3 regions of the Streptomyces sp. NPDC048516 genome follow, and region 3 is predicted to be linked to each of the others. Evidence: riboswitches for the same ligand, from Rfam matches in the RefSeq annotation. Region 3 holds a riboswitch; each other region holds the start of a gene.
The links. Region 3 has a riboswitch for cobalamin ahead of ACGFR7_RS17150 (cobalamin biosynthesis protein). Riboswitches for the same ligand answer to the same signal wherever they lie in the genome.
Positions count from the first base shown of each region.

Region 1: another riboswitch for cobalamin. It lies ahead of ACGFR7_RS35275 (HoxN/HupN/NixA family nickel/cobalt transporter); the one in region 3 lies ahead of ACGFR7_RS17150 (cobalamin biosynthesis protein).
Region 2: another riboswitch for cobalamin. It lies ahead of metE (5-methyltetrahydropteroyltriglutamate--homocysteine S-methyltransferase); the one in region 3 lies ahead of ACGFR7_RS17150 (cobalamin biosynthesis protein).

Region 1 is NZ_JBICWS010000033.1:1,000-7,059, reverse strand. Features, by position in the region: gene ACGFR7_RS35305 (methyltransferase) at 1-194, shown strand, start outside; gene ACGFR7_RS35300 (MerR family transcriptional regulator) at 354-1,115, opposite strand; gene ACGFR7_RS35295 (nucleoside/nucleotide kinase family protein) at 1,305-1,961, shown strand; gene ACGFR7_RS35290 (hypothetical protein) at 1,918-2,343, opposite strand; gene ACGFR7_RS35285 (MarR family winged helix-turn-helix transcriptional regulator) at 2,533-3,144, shown strand; gene ACGFR7_RS35280 (alpha/beta fold hydrolase) at 3,141-3,989, shown strand; cobalamin riboswitch at 4,146-4,359, shown strand; gene ACGFR7_RS35275 (HoxN/HupN/NixA family nickel/cobalt transporter) at 4,357-5,562, shown strand; gene ACGFR7_RS35270 (VOC family protein) at 5,634-6,060, opposite strand, start outside.
Region 2 is NZ_JBICWS010000012.1:229,122-235,181, forward strand. Features, by position in the region: gene ACGFR7_RS24215 (Ig-like domain-containing protein) at 1-1,163, shown strand, start outside; gene ACGFR7_RS24220 (hypothetical protein) at 1,188-1,655, opposite strand; gene ACGFR7_RS24225 (aldo/keto reductase) at 1,966-3,024, opposite strand; cobalamin riboswitch at 3,269-3,456, shown strand; gene metE (5-methyltetrahydropteroyltriglutamate--homocysteine S-methyltransferase) at 3,628-5,952, shown strand.
Region 3 is NZ_JBICWS010000007.1:317,496-323,555, reverse strand. Features, by position in the region: gene ACGFR7_RS17160 (caspase family protein) at 1-2,464, opposite strand, end outside; gene ACGFR7_RS17155 (hypothetical protein) at 2,470-2,913, opposite strand; cobalamin riboswitch at 3,120-3,272, shown strand; gene ACGFR7_RS17150 (cobalamin biosynthesis protein) at 3,404-4,465, shown strand; gene ACGFR7_RS17145 (cobyric acid synthase) at 4,476-6,041, shown strand.

The DNA of each region.
Region 1 (6,060 bases), on a different contig from region 3:
GCCTGCGCGCGCACACCGAGCTGCTGGACGCCTTCGCCAAGGCCGGCCTGAGGGTCCTGGGCCGGCATGACATCACCCCGCGGCATCCACGTGCCCGCGACACCTCCGACCCGCTTCACGTGGCCCGCGCGGCAGAGGTCACTTCCCTGTGGCGCCTGGGCACCGCGGACCGGGGTACGTCCGGCACTCCCTGAGGGCGTCCGGCGTCGGGGCGCATGTTCCGAGCGTGGCGGAAGTGAAGGAGAAGAGCGGGGAAGAGAGCTGCTTACTGCCGGGGGTCTGCAGCCCCCCGGCAAGGAGAGCCGTCGGCCGGCTCGGCCGGCCCGGTCAGCTCCGTCAGCCCCTCAGCCCCGTCAGCTCAGCCGGGCATCGGCGTAGACGACCATCGCCTGCTGCTGGTAGACGGCCAGCCCCTCGGCGATCGAGTCGTAGTTCGCACGGAACTGCGGGTCGTCGGCGTAGGTCTGGGCCAGCCCCTTGTAGGCGGCCGCGTCCGGGGTCCAGAACCGGCAGATGTCCTGGTAGTGGGCGTGCATCTCGGCTTGCACCGCGGGATCGGCAACCGGTGTGCCGGCCACCATGAACTCCGCTATGCGGATCATCTGCGCCGTCACCTCACGCTGCCACCGCTCCTGCTCCTCGGCGGTCATGGCCTCCCTGGCCTGCCGGGCCTGCTCCCACTTCGCCGGCCACCGTTCGCGCACCTCGGCCTCGGCCTCGGCGGCAGAGGCCTCGAAGCCCTCGAACAGGTTCTCCGGCCTGTTGATCTTTACCATGTCGTTCTTGCCTTCCTCCAGTTCGGCGAGGGTCCGCCCGACCGTGCGGACCAGCGTCTCCAGCCGGTCCCGTTCCCTCAGCAGGCGCCGGTGGTGCTCGCCCAGTACGGCCACCCGGTCGACCTGGCTGTCCAGAACCGCCTGGATCTCCCGCAGTCCCAGGTCCAACTCCCGCATCAGCAGGATCTGCTGCAGCCGCAGCAGGTCCGCCTCCTCGTAGTAGCGGTGCCCGTTACTTCCGATCCCCGCGGGCGGCAGCAGACCGATCTCGTCGTAATGCCGCAGCGTCCGGGACGTCACCCCGGACATCCGGGCCACTTCCGCGATCGACCAGGCCATTGCCGTGCCTCCCCTCGCCGGGCCGGTCTCTCCGGCCCCATGGATGACCGTAGAAGTTGACGCAGCGGAAACCGCAAGCCCGAAGCGGCACCCCGTCACGGGCACGAGGAACACACCCCGCCGTCAGGCACCCCTGACACACCCGGTCAAGCACCGGGAACGCACCCGGTCAGGCACGATGGACGCACCATGGATCTCCGGCTCCTCCTCTCCCGCGCCCATCGGCTCGCCGCCTCCGCGACCCCAGGCCGACGGCGGCTGCTCGGCATCGCCGGCCCGCCCGGCGCCGGCAAGTCCACCCTCGCCGCCCACCTCGTGGCGGAGCTGGCCGGTCAGGCGGCACTCGTCCCGATGGACGGCTTCCATCTCGCCGAGGCGGAGCTGCGCCGCCTGGGCCGTACGGACCGCAAGGGCGCGCCGGACACCTTCGACCCGGCCGGCTACGCCGCGCTGCTGGCGCGGCTGCGCTCCCCGGAGCCGGACACCGCCGTCTACGCCCCGGCGTTCGACCGCCGTATCGAGGAGCCGGTGGCCGGCAGCATCCCCGTCGCGCCCCACATTCCCCTCATCGTCACCGAGGGCAACTACCTCCTCCTCGACTCCGCCCCCTGGCCGCGGGTCCGGGCGTTGCTCGACGAGGTCTGGTACGTGGAGCTGGAGACCCCGGAACGGATCCGGCGGCTGGTCGACCGGCATGAGCGGTTCGGGCGTCCGCGGGCCGACGCCGAGCGGTTCGTACGCGCCTCGGACGAGGCCAACGCCCGTGTGGTGGCGGCCACCCGCGACCGCGCCGACCTCATCATCACCTTCGCACCCGGAGAGGCCCCACCTCCACCGAGCGCATGACCCCGCTCCCCCACCGCCCCCGGTCGGCGAGCAGCCCGGCCACCGACAGCGCACCCCACCCGACGGACACCGCCACCGCCGTCAGCTTCCGGCCGCGCCCCGGCAGCGTCGCACCGAGCAGGACGGCGTCCCCGAAGTCCGCCGCGATCCGCACACAGGCGGCGGTGCGCAGGGCCGGCCCTTCCGGAGCCACCGTCATCGCCAACCCGCTCACCGCGTCCCGCCAGGCCAGCGGGCGCAGTGCGGTGCGGGTCGCCGGCGCGGTCCGCCCTCTGGCGTCGGCCAGCCCCGAGGGCCGTGCCAGCAGATCGGGCAGCGCCGCCACCGCCACCCCGTACACGGCCGTGGCCACCCCGACCGCACGCAACAGACCGACCTTCATCCACCATCCCCTTTCCTCGCCTCTTCTCGTCGACTGGTCTCGTCGACCGCTCTCGTCACTTCTCCTGGACCGTTCCCGCCTCTTCTCCCGTCGGCCGGCCGCACGAGCCCCGTCGCGCCCGCCGCCTTCTCCATTCCTTTCCGCGGCAGCCCCTTTCCCAAACGACATCAGCGATGTCATCATGACATCATGAGTGTCAATGAGATGCGCGCCGATGACGTGAAGGAAGCCGGCGACGGGGAGCCGTCGCCCACCGAAGACCTGCTGTACGGCGTCCTCCGACGCCTGTGGCCGCTGCATCGCACGGTCGTCCGCGCGGTGGAACACGAGCTGACGGGCACGGGCATGACCGCCGGCGAACACGCGTTGCTGGACACGCTGCGCGCCGAAGGTCCGCGCACCGTGCCGCAACTGGCGCGCGGGATGGGGCTCGACCGGCAGCCGGTGCAGCGCCGGGTGAACCACGCCATGGAGCTGGGCCTGGTCGTGACCGCCCCGAACCCCGCACACCGCCGCTCGCCCCTGATCCGGCTCACCGACGAAGGCACGGAGGCGATACGCGGCGTCCGGGAATCCGAGGCAGCGGAGCTGAGGCAGCGGCTGGCCGACCTCTCCACCGAGGACGTCCGTACCGCGCTCCACGTACTGGACCGGCTCGGCGAGGAGTTCCGGCAGCTGGCGGACGGCTCACACGTGACACCGGAGGAAACCGGCAGTTGCGGCAGCAGCGGCAAGAGCGACGACAATGGCATCACGCCCACTTCATCGCATCCGGTACACAAAGGACGGCCTGCAAGATGACCCGAGGAATCACCGACTGGTCCGAGATCGACAACGGGCTCGTGCCGGTCGAGGACGGTGAGCTGTTCTACGAAACGGCCGGCTCGGGCCCCGCGGTGGTGCTGCTCCACGGCGGCATGCTCGACCAGCACATGTGGGACGAGCAGTTCGCCTGGCTGGTGAACTCCGGCCTGCGCGCGATCCGTTACGACTTCCGGGGCCATGGCCTGTCCTCCACCGTGGCCGGGGACTACACGAACCACGACGACCTGTGCGCCCTGCTCGACGCCCTCGGCGTTCCCGGCGCCGTCCTCGTCGGCCTCTCCCATGGCGCGCGGGTCGCGCTCGACACCGCCATAGCCCGCCCGGAGCGGGTGACGGCCCTCGCGCTCGCCTCCCCCGGCATCAGCGGCCGCGCCTTCACCGACCCCTTCCTCCTGGAGCACATCAAGGAGCAGGTGGCGGCGATCGGCGCACCGGACGGGGCGGAACGCTATGTCGAGCACTTCCTGCGGATGTGGGTGGACGGGCCGCACCGCGAACCCTCCGCCGTACACCCCGGCTTCCGTGCGCGGATGCGTGCCTCGGCCGAGGCCAATGTGGAGGTACATGGCGAGGGTGCGGGTGCCGGTATGCCCCTTGAGGTCGGTGCCGCCGACCGCCTGGGCGAGATACGGGTGCCCACCGTCGTATTCGACGGCGACCTCGACAGCAGGGACATCTCCGCCAACGCCCATGCGATCACGCTCACCGTTCCCGGCGCCCGAAGAGTCCGGATACCGGGCGCGGCGCATATGGTCAATCTGGAGAACACCGCGCTCTTCGACCGCGAACTCCACGCCTTCCTCTCCTCCCTGGACTACTGAGCACTACTGAGGACCACCGAGGACCACCGAGGACTGCCCGGGAACTGCTGCGAATTGCCGAGAACTGCTGAGGACTACTGCGCCGCCGCGAACCAACGGCCCCCGAGGCCGCCGGCGCAAAGGACGACCGGGGCGGCAGCAACCACCCCATGGCAGCTAGAGTGGCCGGGCCGTGGTGTTCGGGAAGCCGGTGACGGACCTTGTGGTCCCAGACCGGAGCGGCCCTCGCCACTGTGATCGGGGAGTTTCCGCCCCTTCCGCAGACGCACGGCGCGTCTGCGGCGCCACTGACCGCGACCCGCGGCCGGGAAGGCGGGGCGGGCGCGTGCACCCGTAAGCCAGGAGACCGGCCACGGCATCTCACGAAGTGATCCACGAGGTGCTGGAGCGTGACCGCCGGATGGCCCTGTCCACCGATACCCGTACCACCCCTGCCTCCGCGGCGTTCCGCTGGCGCCGGCAGGACACCGTCCGCACAGCGGGCCTGATGGCCGTCATAGCCGGTCTGCACGTCATCGCCTTCGGCGTGCTCTTCCTGCTCGTGGTGCCGTATCACTACGCCGTGGGCAGCCAGGTCTTCGGCGTGGGGCTCGGTGTCACCGCCTACACCCTCGGGATGCGGCACGCCTTCGACGCCGACCACATCGCCGCCATCGACAACACCACCCGCAAACTGATGGCCGACGGCAAGCGACCGGTCTCGGTCGGCTTCTGGTTCGCCCTGGGCCACTCCAGCGTGGTCGTCGCGATGGCGGCCCTGGTGGCGGGCGGCGCCCAGCTCGCGGGCACCCTGCTCAACGACGAGTCCCGTACGCACCAGATCCTGGGCACCGTCGGCACCACCGTCTCGGGCACGTTCCTCTACCTCATCGCCGCCCTCAACCTGATCGCGCTGGCCGGAATCTGGCGGGTCTTCCGCGGTATGCGCAACGGCCAGTACGACGAGGCCGAGCTGGAGCAGCGCCTCGACGCGCGCGGCTTCATGAACCGCTTCCTGGGACGGTTCACCCGCTCGATCTCCCGTCCCGGCCAGATGTTCCCACTCGGCTTCCTCTTCGGACTCGGCTTCGACACCGCGACCGAAGTGACGCTGATGGTGATGGCGGGCAGCGGCGCCGCGGCCGGCCTGCCCTGGTACGCCGTGCTGTGCCTGCCGCTGCTCTTCGCCGCCGGCATGAGCCTGTTCGACACCCTCGACGGCACCTTCATGAACTTCGCCTACCAGTGGGCGTTCTCCAACCCGGTGCGCAAGGTCTACTACAACCTCACCATCACCGGCCTGTCGATCGCCGTCGCCTTCTTCATCGGCACGATCGAGCTGGTGACCGTGCTGCACGACAAACTTGCCCTCAACGACCCGCTGACCGGCTGGATTTCCGGCCTCGACCTCGACAATGTCGGCTTCCTCATCGTCGGCCTGTTCGTGGTGGTGTGGGCCGCGGCGCTGGCGTACTGGCGACTGACCGGCGTCGAAAAGCGCTGGGCGGAGCGTGCTGAGCGGTCGGAGCGAACCCAGCCGACGGAGCAGGCGGGGCCGACGGAGCCGACGGAGCGTGCCACGCCGGACTCCTGAGGCGCGTGGGCACCACGCCCCGCAGGCGTCCCCGGCGCCCGTAGTGGCGCCCGGCACCGTCACCGGCTCCTTCAGGTGGCCGAACCGGCTGCCGCCCCCGTCGCCAGATCCGGTCCCCAGCGCCGCAGCGCCTCCGCCAGATCGAGTGGCCGCACCCGCTCCGGCTCGTCCGGTCCCGGCCAGTCCTCCCGCGGGACCCGCCACATCACCTCGAACTCGTTGCCGTCCGGGTCCTTGGCGTACAGCGACTTGGCGACGAGGTGATCACTCGATCCCACCAGCGCTCCCCGCTCGACGAGCTGCGCATGGGCCGCGACGAGCTCCCCGAGCGTGCCGATCTCCCAGGCCAGGTGGTAGAGCCCGACCCGCCCTGCCTCGGGTCCCGGTGCATCCGCCCCCACCGCGAACAGCGCCAGATCATGATCGTTGAGTGAGCCGGGGGCGTGGAGGAAGGCGGCCTGTCCCGGAACCTCCATCCCCACCGTGAGCCCCAGGGCC
Region 2 (6,060 bases), on a different contig from region 3:
GCCACTCCGTACGGTTGATACCCGCCCTGATAGCGGCGGGGACTCTGTTGACCGCGTGCGGGCCGGGTGCCGATGCGCCGAAGGCGGACCAGCCTGCGGCGAAGGTGACCGTCACCCCGGCCGCCGGAAGCAAGTCGGTCAAGCTCGGCTCGGGGATATCCGTGCGGGCCGACGACGGAAAGCTCGTCTCGGTCGAGGTCAAGGACGACAAGGGCGGCACGGTCACCGGGCAGATCGCCGGTGATGGCACGTCATGGAAGTCGGACGGCAAGGTCAAGCCGATGACCACCTACACCGTGCGGACGAGGACGAAGTCGGCGCAGGGCAAGGAATCCGCCGCCACCTCGGAATTCACCACGGAGCAGGCCGGCAAGGTCAACAAGCTCACCAACACCCCCGGCGGCGGGCAGACCGTGGGCACCGGAATGCCGATATCGATCCTCTTCGACCACCCGGTGGCGAAGGACCGGCGCGCCGAGATCGAGAAGGCGCTGAAGGTCACCACCCAGCCGAAGGTCGAGGGTGCCTGGGGCTGGGTCAAGGACTACTCCGGCAAGGACCGGATCGACTGGCGTCCCAAGGACTACTGGCCGTCCGGCACCAAGGTCTCCGTCAAGGGCGCACTGTCCGGGATCAACTCCGGTGACGACGGCGGCTGGTTCGCCCGTGACTACAACTTCGGCTTCCGCATCGGCGCCGATCACAAGGCCGTCATCGATGTGCCCTCGCACACGCTGACCATGTACGAGAACGGCAAGAGCGTCGGCACCATCACCGGCTCCGCGGGCTCCCCGCAGGACCCGACCCGCGGCGGTGTGCACACCGTACGCAGCAAGAACGCGGCCGAGACGATGGACTCCGCCACCATCGGCCACGGGGACGAGTGGAAGCTGCCCTCCAAGTGGGTCACCCACCTCACCGCGTCCGGGACCTTCCTGCACTCCGCCCCGTGGAACAAGTCGATCGGCACGGTCAACAACAGTCACGGCTGCTTCGGTATGACCACCTCGGACGCCAAGAAGATCTACGACTTCCTGCCGATCGGCTCCACCGTCGAGGTGAAGGGCACCAGCAACACCAACAAGACCGACGTCGGTAACGGCCTGGAGGTCTGGCAGGAGAGCTGGACGCAGTGGCAGCAGCGCAGCGCCCTGCAGCACTGACCCGGGCGCCCGGCGTTCCGCCGGTCATCTGCGCTGCCTGGCAAGGCCGCGGGGGCGGGTGAGCAGCAGGAAGACGGTGGCCAGGACGGCGACGGCCTGGGCCAGGGCCGCCAGCTTCTTGTCGGCGCTCCAGCCCGGTTCGTACATGTCAGGCAGCGGTCCCGGCGCGCCGATGTCCACGTAGGTGTAGAGGAGCAGCAGCGCGAGTCCGCCGGTCGCGACGAGCCAGGCGAAGGTGTCGCCGGCCGGCCGGCGCCAGACCAGCACGAGCACGGCGGCGAGCGCGGCCAGCGCGGCCTCGATACGGAAGAGCAGACCCTGGCTGATGGTTGCCGTGACCCCGTCGTAGCGGCCGGCGAGCCGGGCGTGGACATAGGCGTCCAGTGCCAGGCCGGCCGCCGCCAGCAGCCGTGCGACACCGCGGGCGGCCCGGCCGGACCGCCCGCGGCCGGACGCCCGCCCGTGGTGCGGTACGGAGTGGTCTGGTGCCACGGCTTCTCCAAGCCTCTCGGTGGGCGGCCGTAGCCGAAGCGGCGGACGGTGGGCCGGCGGTGCCTCCCGCTGGGCCTTCGGTCCGGGGGTGTCCCCCTGGGCCTTCGGTCCGGCCGGCCCGGTCCCGTCGGGCCGCACCCACCTCAATAGACCTCAGACGCCGCCGCCCGGCCATCCGGGCGGCGGCGTTCGGCGTACCGGGCGGCCGGGCGCCGCCGTACCGTGCACGGCGGGCCGGTGGCCGGGGCCGTGGCCGTGGCCGTGGCCGTGGCCGTGCCGGTGGCCGTGGCCGTGGCCGTGGCCGTGCCGGTCAGCGGATCTCGCTCGTCGTACGGCGGTAGGTCGAGCGGCGGTCGTCGATCTCGGTCCAGCGGTCGCCGTAGACGTTCTCGGTGATGCCCGGCTCCCGCAGGAAGTCGTGCGGGAAGCCCAGCGGTACCGCGCTGCACCGGTCGAGCCGCGCCTGCGCGTCGGCGTCCAGCGTGACATCCACCGCGGCGAGGTTGTCGAGAAGCTGGCTCTCCTTGGTGGCGGCGATGATCGGGATGATGTTGCCGGGCCGGCCGCGCAGCCACGCCAGCGCCACCTGCGCCGGGCTCCAGCCGCCCTGCTCGGCGATCTCCAACACCGCGGTGACGGTCTCCTCGGTGTGGTGGTCGGACCGGTCCGTCTCGCCGACGACATCCAGCCGGCCGGTCTCCCCGCGGCGGTACTTGCCGGTGAGCCGCCCGGCCGCGAGCGGCGCCCAGGCCAGCACCGCCAGGTCGAAGGCGCGAGCCTGCGGCAGCAGTTCGCGCTCCGGCGTCCGCTCCAGCAGGTTGTAGCGCAGCTGCGAGCCGGCGAACGCGGTCCAGCCGCGCAGCTCGGCCAGGGTGTTCGCCTGCGCGATCTCCCAGGCGGGCCAGTCGGAAACGCCGAGGTAGAGCACCTTTCCCGAGCGCACCAGGTCGTCGAGCGCCCGCATCACCTCCTCCACGGGCGTGAAGTTGTCCCGTGCGTGCACCCACAGCACGTCGAGGTGGTCGGTGCGCAGCCGCTCCAGGCTCTCCTCCACCGACCGGACCAGGTTCTTGCGGTGATTGCCCGCCGCGTTCACATCGCCCTTGCGGGTCGCGCAGGTGTATTTGCTCGCCAGCACGAAGCGGTCCCGGCGGCCTTCGAGCAGTTCCCCCAGGATCCGCTCCGAGGCGCCGTCGGTGTAGTTGTTGGCGGTGTCGATGAAGTTGCCGCCCGCTTCCGCGTAGGCGTCCAGGATCCGGCCGCTGGTGTCCTTGGGAGCGCCCCAGCCCCAGTCCTCGCCAACGGTCATGGCGCCCAGGCTCAGCTCGCTCACCCGTAGACCGGTCCTGCCGAACAGTGTGTAGCGCACGTGGTTCCCTTCGATCGGTGCAGCTCGCCGGTGGTGCGCTCACGCTAGGAGCTGGAGCGCCCTCCAAGGCAAGGCGCGGCCGGTCGTCGGGGTCCGGTTCCGGCCTCGTCGGTGGCGCGAACCGCGCGGGCGTCGGTGGCGCGAGCGGCGCGGGCGTCGACGGCATGCCCCCGGAGATATGCCTTGGGGGACATTCCTTGGGGAGACCTCCCCAGGGAAGCCATGCCCTAGGGTGGGCCGGGCAACTGGTTCGCCCTGTCCGCCAGGCAGGCGCGTCGCAAGAGGGAACCCGGTGGAATTCCGGGACTGCCCCGCAGCGGTGAGTGGGAACGACCGCCGTCATACGCACTGGGCCCGGGCCGGGTCTGGGAAGCGACGGCCAGTAGATGTCCGCCTTGGCGGATGTGCCCGCGAGTCCGAAGACCTGCCAGTGCCCCCGTGCGACCGGTGCGCGGGGAGATCTCGGTGACCTCGAGGGCGGGTCGGCGGACATCAGACGGGTACGTCCGGCTTGTTTGCGCCGGGGCCCGTCCGGATTGCCGTTCCTTCGCGTCCTTGACCCGTCCCGGGGTCCATGGAGACATACTCGCGAAGGAGAGTTCCGTGACCAGCGCATCCGCAGCCGCGGCAGCACGCGCCACCCTGCACGGCTACCCCCGTCAGGGGCCGAACCGTGAACTCAAGAAGGCCGTCGAGGGCTACTGGAAGGGCCGCGCCGGCGCCGACGCCCTGCGCGCCACCGCCGCCGAACTGCGCCGCGCCAATTGGCGGCAGCTCGCCGAGGCCGGTGTCCACGAGGTGCCGACCGGCGACTTCTCGTACTACGACCATGTGCTGGACACCAGCGTCATGGTGGGGGCTGTCCCGGACCGCCACCGCGCCGCGGTCGCCGGCGACGCCCTCGACGGCTACTTCGCGATGGCCCGCGGCACCCAGAAGGTGGCGCCGCTGGAGATGACCAAGTGGTTCGACACCAACTACCACTATCTGGTGCCGGAGTTGAGCCCTGACACGGTCTTCGCCGCGGACTCCGGCAAGCAGGTCGCCGAGCTGACCGAGGCACTGGCTCTCGCTCCGGCCGCCCGCCCGGTCCTCGTAGGGCCGGTCACCTACCTGCTGCTGGCCAAGCCCGCGCCCGGTGTGGCGGCCGGTTTTGATCCGCTGACGCTGCTCGACCGGCTGCTGCCCGTCTACGCCGAGGTCCTTGCCGATCTGCGGGCGGCCGGCGCCGACTGGGTACAGCTGGACGAGCCGTCGCTGGTGCAGGACCGCTCCCCCGCCGTGCTGAACGCCGCGGCCCGCGCCTACCGCGATCTCGGCGTCCTCTCCGACCGCCCTCAGCTGCTGGTCGCCTCGTACTTCGACCGGCTGGGCGAGGCGCTGCCGGTGCTGGCGAAGGCGCCCGTCGAGGGGCTGGCGCTGGACTTCACCGGCGCCGCGGCCGGCAACCTCGGGGACCTGGCGGCGGTCGGCGGACTGCCCGGCAAGCGGCTGGTCGCCGGTGTCGTCGACGGCCGCAATGTGTGGATCAACGACTTCGAGAAGTCGCTGGCCACGCTGGGCACGCTCCTCGGCCTGGCCGAACGGGTCGATGTGTCGACCTCCTGCTCCCTGCTGCACGTCCCGCTGGACGCCGCCGCCGAGCGCGATATCGACCCGCAGATCGCCCGCTGGCTGGCCTTCGCCCGGCAGAAGACCGCGGAGGTCGTGACGCTGGCGCGCGGTCTGGCGCGGGGCACCGGCGCCATCGCCGCCGAACTCGCCGCCAACCGCGCCGACCTGGCCTCCCGGGCACATTCCGCCCTCACCCACGACCCGGCCGTGCGCGCCCGGGCCGCGGCCGTCACCGACGCCGACGGCCGCCGTTCGCAGCCGTACGACGGGCGGACCGCCGCCCAGCGCGCGCACCTCGGGCTGCCGCTGCTGCCGACCACCACCATCGGCTCGTTCCCGCAGACCGCCGAACTGCGCACCGCCCGCGCCGACCTGCGGACCGGACGGATCACGGCCGCGGGCTACGAGGAGCGCATCGCGGCCGAGATCCGCGAAGTCCTGGCCTTCCAGGAGAAGGCCGGCCTCGATGTCCTGGTGCACGGTGAGCCGGAGCGCAACGACATGGTGCAGTACTTCGCCGAACAGCTCACCGGCTACCTCGCCACCCGGCACGGCTGGGTGCAGTCCTACGGCACCCGCTACGTCCGCCCGCCGGTCCTGGCCGGGGACATCTCCCGCCCCGGGCCGATGACGGTCCGCTGGACGACGTACGCCCAGTCGCTCACCGACCGCCCCGTCAAGGGCATGCTCACCGGCCCGGTCACCATGCTCGCCTGGTCCTTCGTCCGCGACGACCAACCGCTCGGCGAGACCGCCCGGCAGGTGGCCCTCGCGCTGCGCGACGAGGTGCGTGACCTGGAGGCGGCGGGAATGTCGGTCATCCAGGTCGACGAGCCCGCGCTGCGCGAGACCCTGCCCCTGCGCGCCGCCGGCCACGCCGCGTATCTGGCCTGGGCCACCGAGGCGTTCCGCCTCACCACCGGCGGGGTCCGGCCGGACACCCAGATCCATACGCATATGTGCTACGCGGAGTTCGGCGACATCCTGCGGGCCATCGACGATCTCGACGCCGATGTCATCAGTCTGGAGGCGGCCCGCTCCCATATGCAGGTCGCCGGGGAGCTCGCCACGGCGGGGTATCCGCGCGAGGTGGGTCCCGGTGTCTATGACATCCACTCGCCGCGCGTACCGGGCGTGAACGAGGCAACGGCCTTGCTGCACAAAGGACTTGAGGCCATCCCGGCCGAGCGGCTGTGGGTCAACCCCGACTGCGGTCTGAAGACCCGCGGCTGGCCCGAGGTGCGGGCCGCCCTGGAGAACCTGGTCGCCGCGGCCCGCGAGGTCCGCGGGAGCCTGCCCGGCACGGCTTCCTGACGGCGGACGGGGCGGGGCCGGCACCCGCGGGGGTGCCGGCCCCGGCCCGGTCCTCCGTGGGAGCGCGGCCGGCCCGGGCCGGCCGCAACTACGGCTGACCGGCTGACG
Region 3 (6,060 bases):
GCACGTCGGGCTTCTCCTCGAGGAGGGCGCTGAGCGTCCGCTCCACGCTCGCCGCACGGCGCCCCGCGCCGTCGTCCTGGTCGAGCAGGAGCACGATGGCCTTGTTGGTGGCCGGGGACTTCTTCATCGTGCGCAGGGCACGGGTCAGCGCCTCCTCCATCGCGGCGCCGTGCTCGACCAGTCCGCCGCCGGCGATCCGGTCCAGCGCGGCCTTGCCCCGGGCCGGGTCGGCGCTGCCCAGCCGGACGAGTTCGCGCACCGCGTCGGCGTCGGCGGGGTGCGCGCGGTCCGGGAAGGCCCACAGGCCGTAGGTGTGGCGCGGGCCGGTCATCTCCAGGGCGCGTCCGGCCGCGCTCAGGGCGACCGGGAGCCTGCCGCCGTCCGCCATGGAGGTGGAGGTGTCCATGAGGATCAGCACCTGGCTGGACTTCTGCGCCTTGTCGTAGCCGTCCAGCACCTGCGAGACCTGCTCCGGGCCGGCGGTGAAGGGCACGACCTGTCCGACGGGGTGGACGTCCGCGCGGCTGTCCCGCAGCGGTGAGCCCGGTGGGGGGCTCGCCTCCCGCACCCCGCGGTAGCCCTGCGCGGTGAGGGTGCGCTGCCCGCCGTCGGGGGCGCGCAGCCAGCCGGCGAAGCTCGCGACGGCGGCCTGCCGCACGGTGGCGTCCGTGGCGCCCTGCCAGTCGACGCGGACCAGGGGGTGGTCGAGCGCGGGGACGTTCTCGGGGTAGTAGGCGAGGTAGCGGTTGCGGAACGGGAGCGCGGACGGACGGGCCGGGCAACTGCCGATGGCGTGGCCGAGGTTGTAGTCGGCGAGGGACTTCTCCGACACCAGGGGCGCGGACTTCGTGCGGTCGACGGAGCCGGCGGCGTCGGTGCCGGTGTCGGGCCGCAGCGAACAGAGCAGTTCGGTGCTGCCCGCGTACTGGCTGCCCGGGGCGGACAGCCGCTCCTCGGCCTGCCGGGCGAGGGTGAGGTCGGGCGCTCCCGTCGAGGCGCCGCCCGGGCCGTCGTGGGCGAGGTAGAGGCCGAGGGTGTGCAGCAGACCGGTACCGGACAGCACCGGGCTGGGCCGCAGGAGTCTGAGGTCGTGGTGGCTGCCGTCCGTCTGCGTGAGCAGATCCGGCCAGGAGGCGTCGGCCGGTTCGACGTCGTCCAGCCGCCGGTTCTCCGGGATGCCGACGACCAGCGGGGTGTAGGCGACGGGGGCGCTGTAGTGCAGGGTCGCCGGGGAGCTCGTGGCGGGCATACCGCGGCGCGCCTCGTAGTAGTCGGCGGTGGACTCGGGGATCCAGATGTCGGGCTGTGGTCCGGGCCGGTTGAGGGGGTCGAGGCCCTTGTCGGCCGGCCGGGTCCTCCCGGTCCCCAGGGCCTCGCCCTGCCAGCGCTCGGCGGCGGCGAAGCCCTGGTCGACCTGGTCCCGGGCGGCGGAGTAGACGGTGATCTGGGCGCGCCGGCAGCCGTCGGGGAGGTCGCCCTCGCCGGTCAGGGGCCGGGTGTTGGTCTCGGACAGCTCGTAGTCGAAGGCGGCCTGGCGCAGCGCGGGTTCGGCCTCGGGGGCGGTGAGCAGCCGCAGTTCGAGGGCGGGCGGACAGGGCGCCGCGTCGTTCGGGAGCCGGAGCAGGACGACACCCGCGGTGGCCGGTACGAAGATGACCGCCAGGATCAGCAGGATTCCGGTCCAGTGCCGTAAGGACGACTTCAGCCGGCGGCGTAAGCGGACCCGCAGCGGGGTCGGCGGGCGGGCCTCGGGGGTGGCGAAGGAGAGGATGACGTCGTCGACGGTGTTCTGCTTCGCCGAGCGCGGTTCCCAGACGTCGCCCATCGGGGTCCGTTCACCGGCCAGTTGTTCCCGCAGTGCCCGGACCAGGTCCTCGAAGGTGACGAACCGTTTGCCGGGGATGCCCCGTTCCAGGATCTGGACCAGGGCACGGTTGAAGACGCTGCCCCCGGTGGGCTCCTCCCCGCTGAAGATCCGGCGGTTGGGCTGCGCGGCCATCAGCAGCGAGGTGGGGTGGCGGCAGGAGTGGAAGGCCTCGCTCGCGTTGCCGGCGTAACAGCACTCCAGGACGATCACGATGCGGTCGGCCCGGGCGTTGTCCAGATAGGACAGCACGGTGTCCTGCCAGGAGACGGTCTTGTGCCGCCGTTCCGAGGCACCGACCATGAGGTGCAGATTGCCGCCGTCGTTGCCCACCCGGCCGTGGCCGGAGAAGTACACCAGCAGCAGTCCGCGCGCCTCCTGGACGACGGTGTCCAGCGCCTGTTCCACCTCCCAGGGCTCCTGGGGCCGGCAGGTGACGACCTCGCCCTTGGTGAACAGGTCGGTGCCGGGGGCGAGCAGGGCCTGCTCCAGCTTGCGGACGTTGTCCTTCACCGCGGGCAGCGGGCGCAGCGTGCGGTAGTCGTCGACGCTGATCAGCAGCGCCCGGTTGACCTTGCCCCGTGCGTCGTATTCGGACATCCGGCTCAGTCCCCGGCGGGGCTGCCGCTCCCGTCCGCCGGGCTGCCGGGATCGGGGTGTTCGGGGGAGGCCGTGCCCGGGCCCGCGTCGTCGAGCGCGCGCAGGTCCCCGTCGCCGGCCCCGACCGCGACGGCGGGCCGCTCGCCGGTGCCGCGCTCCTCCCGGCGCCGTCGCAGCCACTCCTGCAGGGCGATGGTGAGACTTTTGGTGATCTCGCCGGTGACGGCGCCGATGATGACCAGGATCAGGTCGTCGAGGCCGGCGGCCATGTCACCGGGGCCGTCGTCGCTCCCGTCCTCGGAACGCGGCCGGAGCAGCCAGCCGTGGCCGGGCCCGTCCAGCCACGGCTCGCGCTCCAGCCAGGCCTTGAGGTCTTCGATGTCCTGGTCAGGATTGTTCGTGCCCGTGATCCTCAGGCGGATCTCGTGACGGTCAGCGCTCTGCGGCATCCCCCGGCCCCCTTCCGGCGGCCCCGTCGCCACCGTGCACCACCAGATAGTGACGTGAGATCAGGGGCACGGGCAACCGTCCGTGACCTCATCGCCACGCTGTGGCGTGCACCACAACGCGTGCCACAGGACAGCGTCGCAGGTCAAGGGCGAGTTGACGGGCATTCGCGGGGCGTGGTGGACTGCCAAAGCCATTCGGCGACAGCTGAGGAAGTCCGGTGCGAATCCGGCGCGGTCCCGCCACTGTCACCGGGGAGCGATCCTCCAGCGAAGGCCACGGTCCGCCTCGCATACGTCGGATGACGTACGCGAGGGACTGGAAGGCCGGAGGACTCGCCGATCCGGGAGCCAGGAGACTCTTGTCGCCGTCACGTCGAGCCAGGGCGCGGACCCTGAGTGAGGACACACCGCCATGCCCGGCCACCCTGTTAGATCTCCACTGCCCGCCGCCACAGGGCCCGTTGGGCGCGCCTGCGCGGCGGTCTGACCGGTGCGCGGCGAACACGCGGGATATGCGTGCGGCGCGGCCCTCGGCTTTCTCGGCGACCTGATCGCAGCGGACCCACGGCGCGGCCATCCGGTGGCCGCCTTCGGCCGGGCCGCGAGCGCCGTCGAACGCCGGCTGTGGCGCGATCACCGCGGATACGGAGCGGCGCACGCCGTGCTGTGTGCGGGCGGGGCCGCCGCCGGGGCCGCGCTGCTGGAGCGCACCGTACGGGCGGCCGTCCCACCTTCCCTGCGCGGCGGCGCCCGGATCGCGCTGACCGCGGCGACGGTTTGGGCGGTGCTGGGCGGCACCTCGCTCGGCCGGGAGGCCCGGGCCGTCGGTGGTGCGCTGACGGCGGGTGATCTGGACGTGGCGCGGGAGCGGCTGCCGCATCTGTGCGGCCGCGATCCCCAGGCCCTGGACGGGTCCCAGATGGCCCGCGCGGTGGTGGAGTCGGTCGCCGAGAACACCTCGGACGCCGTGGTGGGCGCCCTGGTGTGGGGCGCGCTGGGCGGGGTGCCCGGCCTGGTGGCGTTCCGGGCGGTGAACACGCTGGACGCGATGGTGGGGCACAAGTCGCCGCGCCACCGCCGCTTCGGCTGGGCCTCGGCCCGGCTCGACGACGTCGCCGGCTGGCCCGGCTCCCGGCTGACCGCCGCCCTCACCGTGCTCGCGGGTCCCGACCGGCGCGGTGCGCTGCGGGCCTGGCGGGCGGACGGCGGCGCCCATCCGAGCCCCAACGCGGGCCCTGTGGAGGCGTCGTTCGCGGGCGCGCTGGGCGTACGGCTGGGCGGCACGCTGGCCTACGGCGGACGGGTCGAGCACCGGCCGGTGCTCAACGACGGGGCGCCGCCGGTCGCGGTGCCCGACATCGAACGGGCGGTGCGGCTCTCGCGCCGGGTGAGTGTCCTTGCGCTGGCGACCACGGTGGCGGCGCGGCTGGCGGCCGGGGCGCTGCGGCGGTCCCCGGTGGTCACCGCCCGCCCGGCCGCGGGTGCGGTATCGCGCAGGGCCGTGCGTGCACTGGCGCGTACGGCTCACGACAGCCGGAGTCCCGGCGCATGAGGAGGACCCGGTGAACGGGCGCATCAAGGCATCGGGCGGGGCCGTCGGCGGTGGCCTGTTGGTGGCCGGCACGACGTCCGACGCCGGCAAGAGCGTGGTGACGGCAGGGATCTGCCGCTGGCTGGCCCGGCAGGGGGTGCGGGTGGCGCCGTTCAAGGCGCAGAACATGTCCCTGAATTCGTTCGTCACCCGCGAGGGCGCGGAGATCGGGCGGGCCCAGGCGATGCAGGCGGCCGCGGCGCGGGTGGAGCCGACCGCGCTGATGAACCCCGTGCTGCTCAAGCCCGGCAGCGACCGCAGCAGCCAGGTGGTGCTGCTGGGGAAACCGGTGGGCGAGCTCAGTGCCAGGGGCTACCACGAGGGCCGCCAGGAGCAGTTGCTCGGCACGGTCACCGACTGCCTGGCCGAGCTGCGGCGTACCCACGACGCGGTGATCTGCGAGGGCGCCGGAAGTCCCGCCGAGATCAATCTGCGGCGTACCGACCTCGTGAACATGGGCCTGGCGCGGGCCGCCCGGATCCCGGTGGTGGTGGTCGGTGACATCGACCGCGGCGGGGTGTTCGCCTCCTTCTTCGGCACCACCGCGCTGCTGTCCAAGGAGGACCAGGCGCTGGTCGCGGGGTATCTCGTCAACAAGTTCCGCGGCGATGTGACGCTGCTGGAGCCGGGGCTTGCGATGTTGCGGGGCCTCACCGGGCGGCAGACGCTGGGCGTGCTGCCCTTCTCGCACGGCCTCGGCATCGACGAGGAGGACGGGCTGCACGTGTCGCTGCGCGGCGCGGTGCGCGAGAGCGTGGTGGCTCCGCCGCACGGCGCCCAGGTGCTGCGGGTGGCGGTCTGTGCCGTCCCGCTGATGTCGAACTTCACGGACGTGGACGCGCTGGCCGCGGAGCCGGGCGTGGTGGTGCGGTTCGTGGACCGGGCCGAGGAGCTGGCCGACGCGGACCTGGTGGTGTTGCCGGGGACCCGGGGCACGGTCCGGGCGCTGCAGTGGCTGCGCGAGCGCGGACTGGCGGACGCCGTCGTCCGGCGGGCCGCCGAGGGCCGCCCGGTGCTGGGCATCTGCGGCGGCTTCCAGATGCTGGGCGAACGCATCGATGACGACGTGGAGTCAAAGGCAGGGACGGTCGACGGGCTGGGGCTGCTGCCCGTGCGCGTACGGTTCGCGGTGGAGAAGACCCTGGCGCGGCCGGTCGGCGAGGCGCTGGGCGAGCCGGTGGCGGGCTACGAGATCCACCACGGCGTCGCCGAAGTGACCGGCGGGGACGAGGCGTTCATGTCCGATGGCGAAGGGCGCAGCCTGGACGGGTGCCGGGCCGGCTCCGTATGGGGCACGCACTGGCACGGCTCGCTGGAGAGCGACGGCTTCCGGCGGGCCTTCCTGCGGCGCGTCGCGGCGGACGCGGGGAGGGCGTTCGTACCGGCCCCCGGCACCGCCTTCGCCGCCCTGCGCGAGGAGCAGCTCGACCGGCTGGGCGATCTGATCGAGGAGCACGCGGACACCGGCGCGCTGCTGCGGCTGATCGAGGAAGGAGTACCGGAGGGGCTGCCGTTCGTGCCTCCGGGGGCGCCATGAGGGTACGCGGTGGAGGACC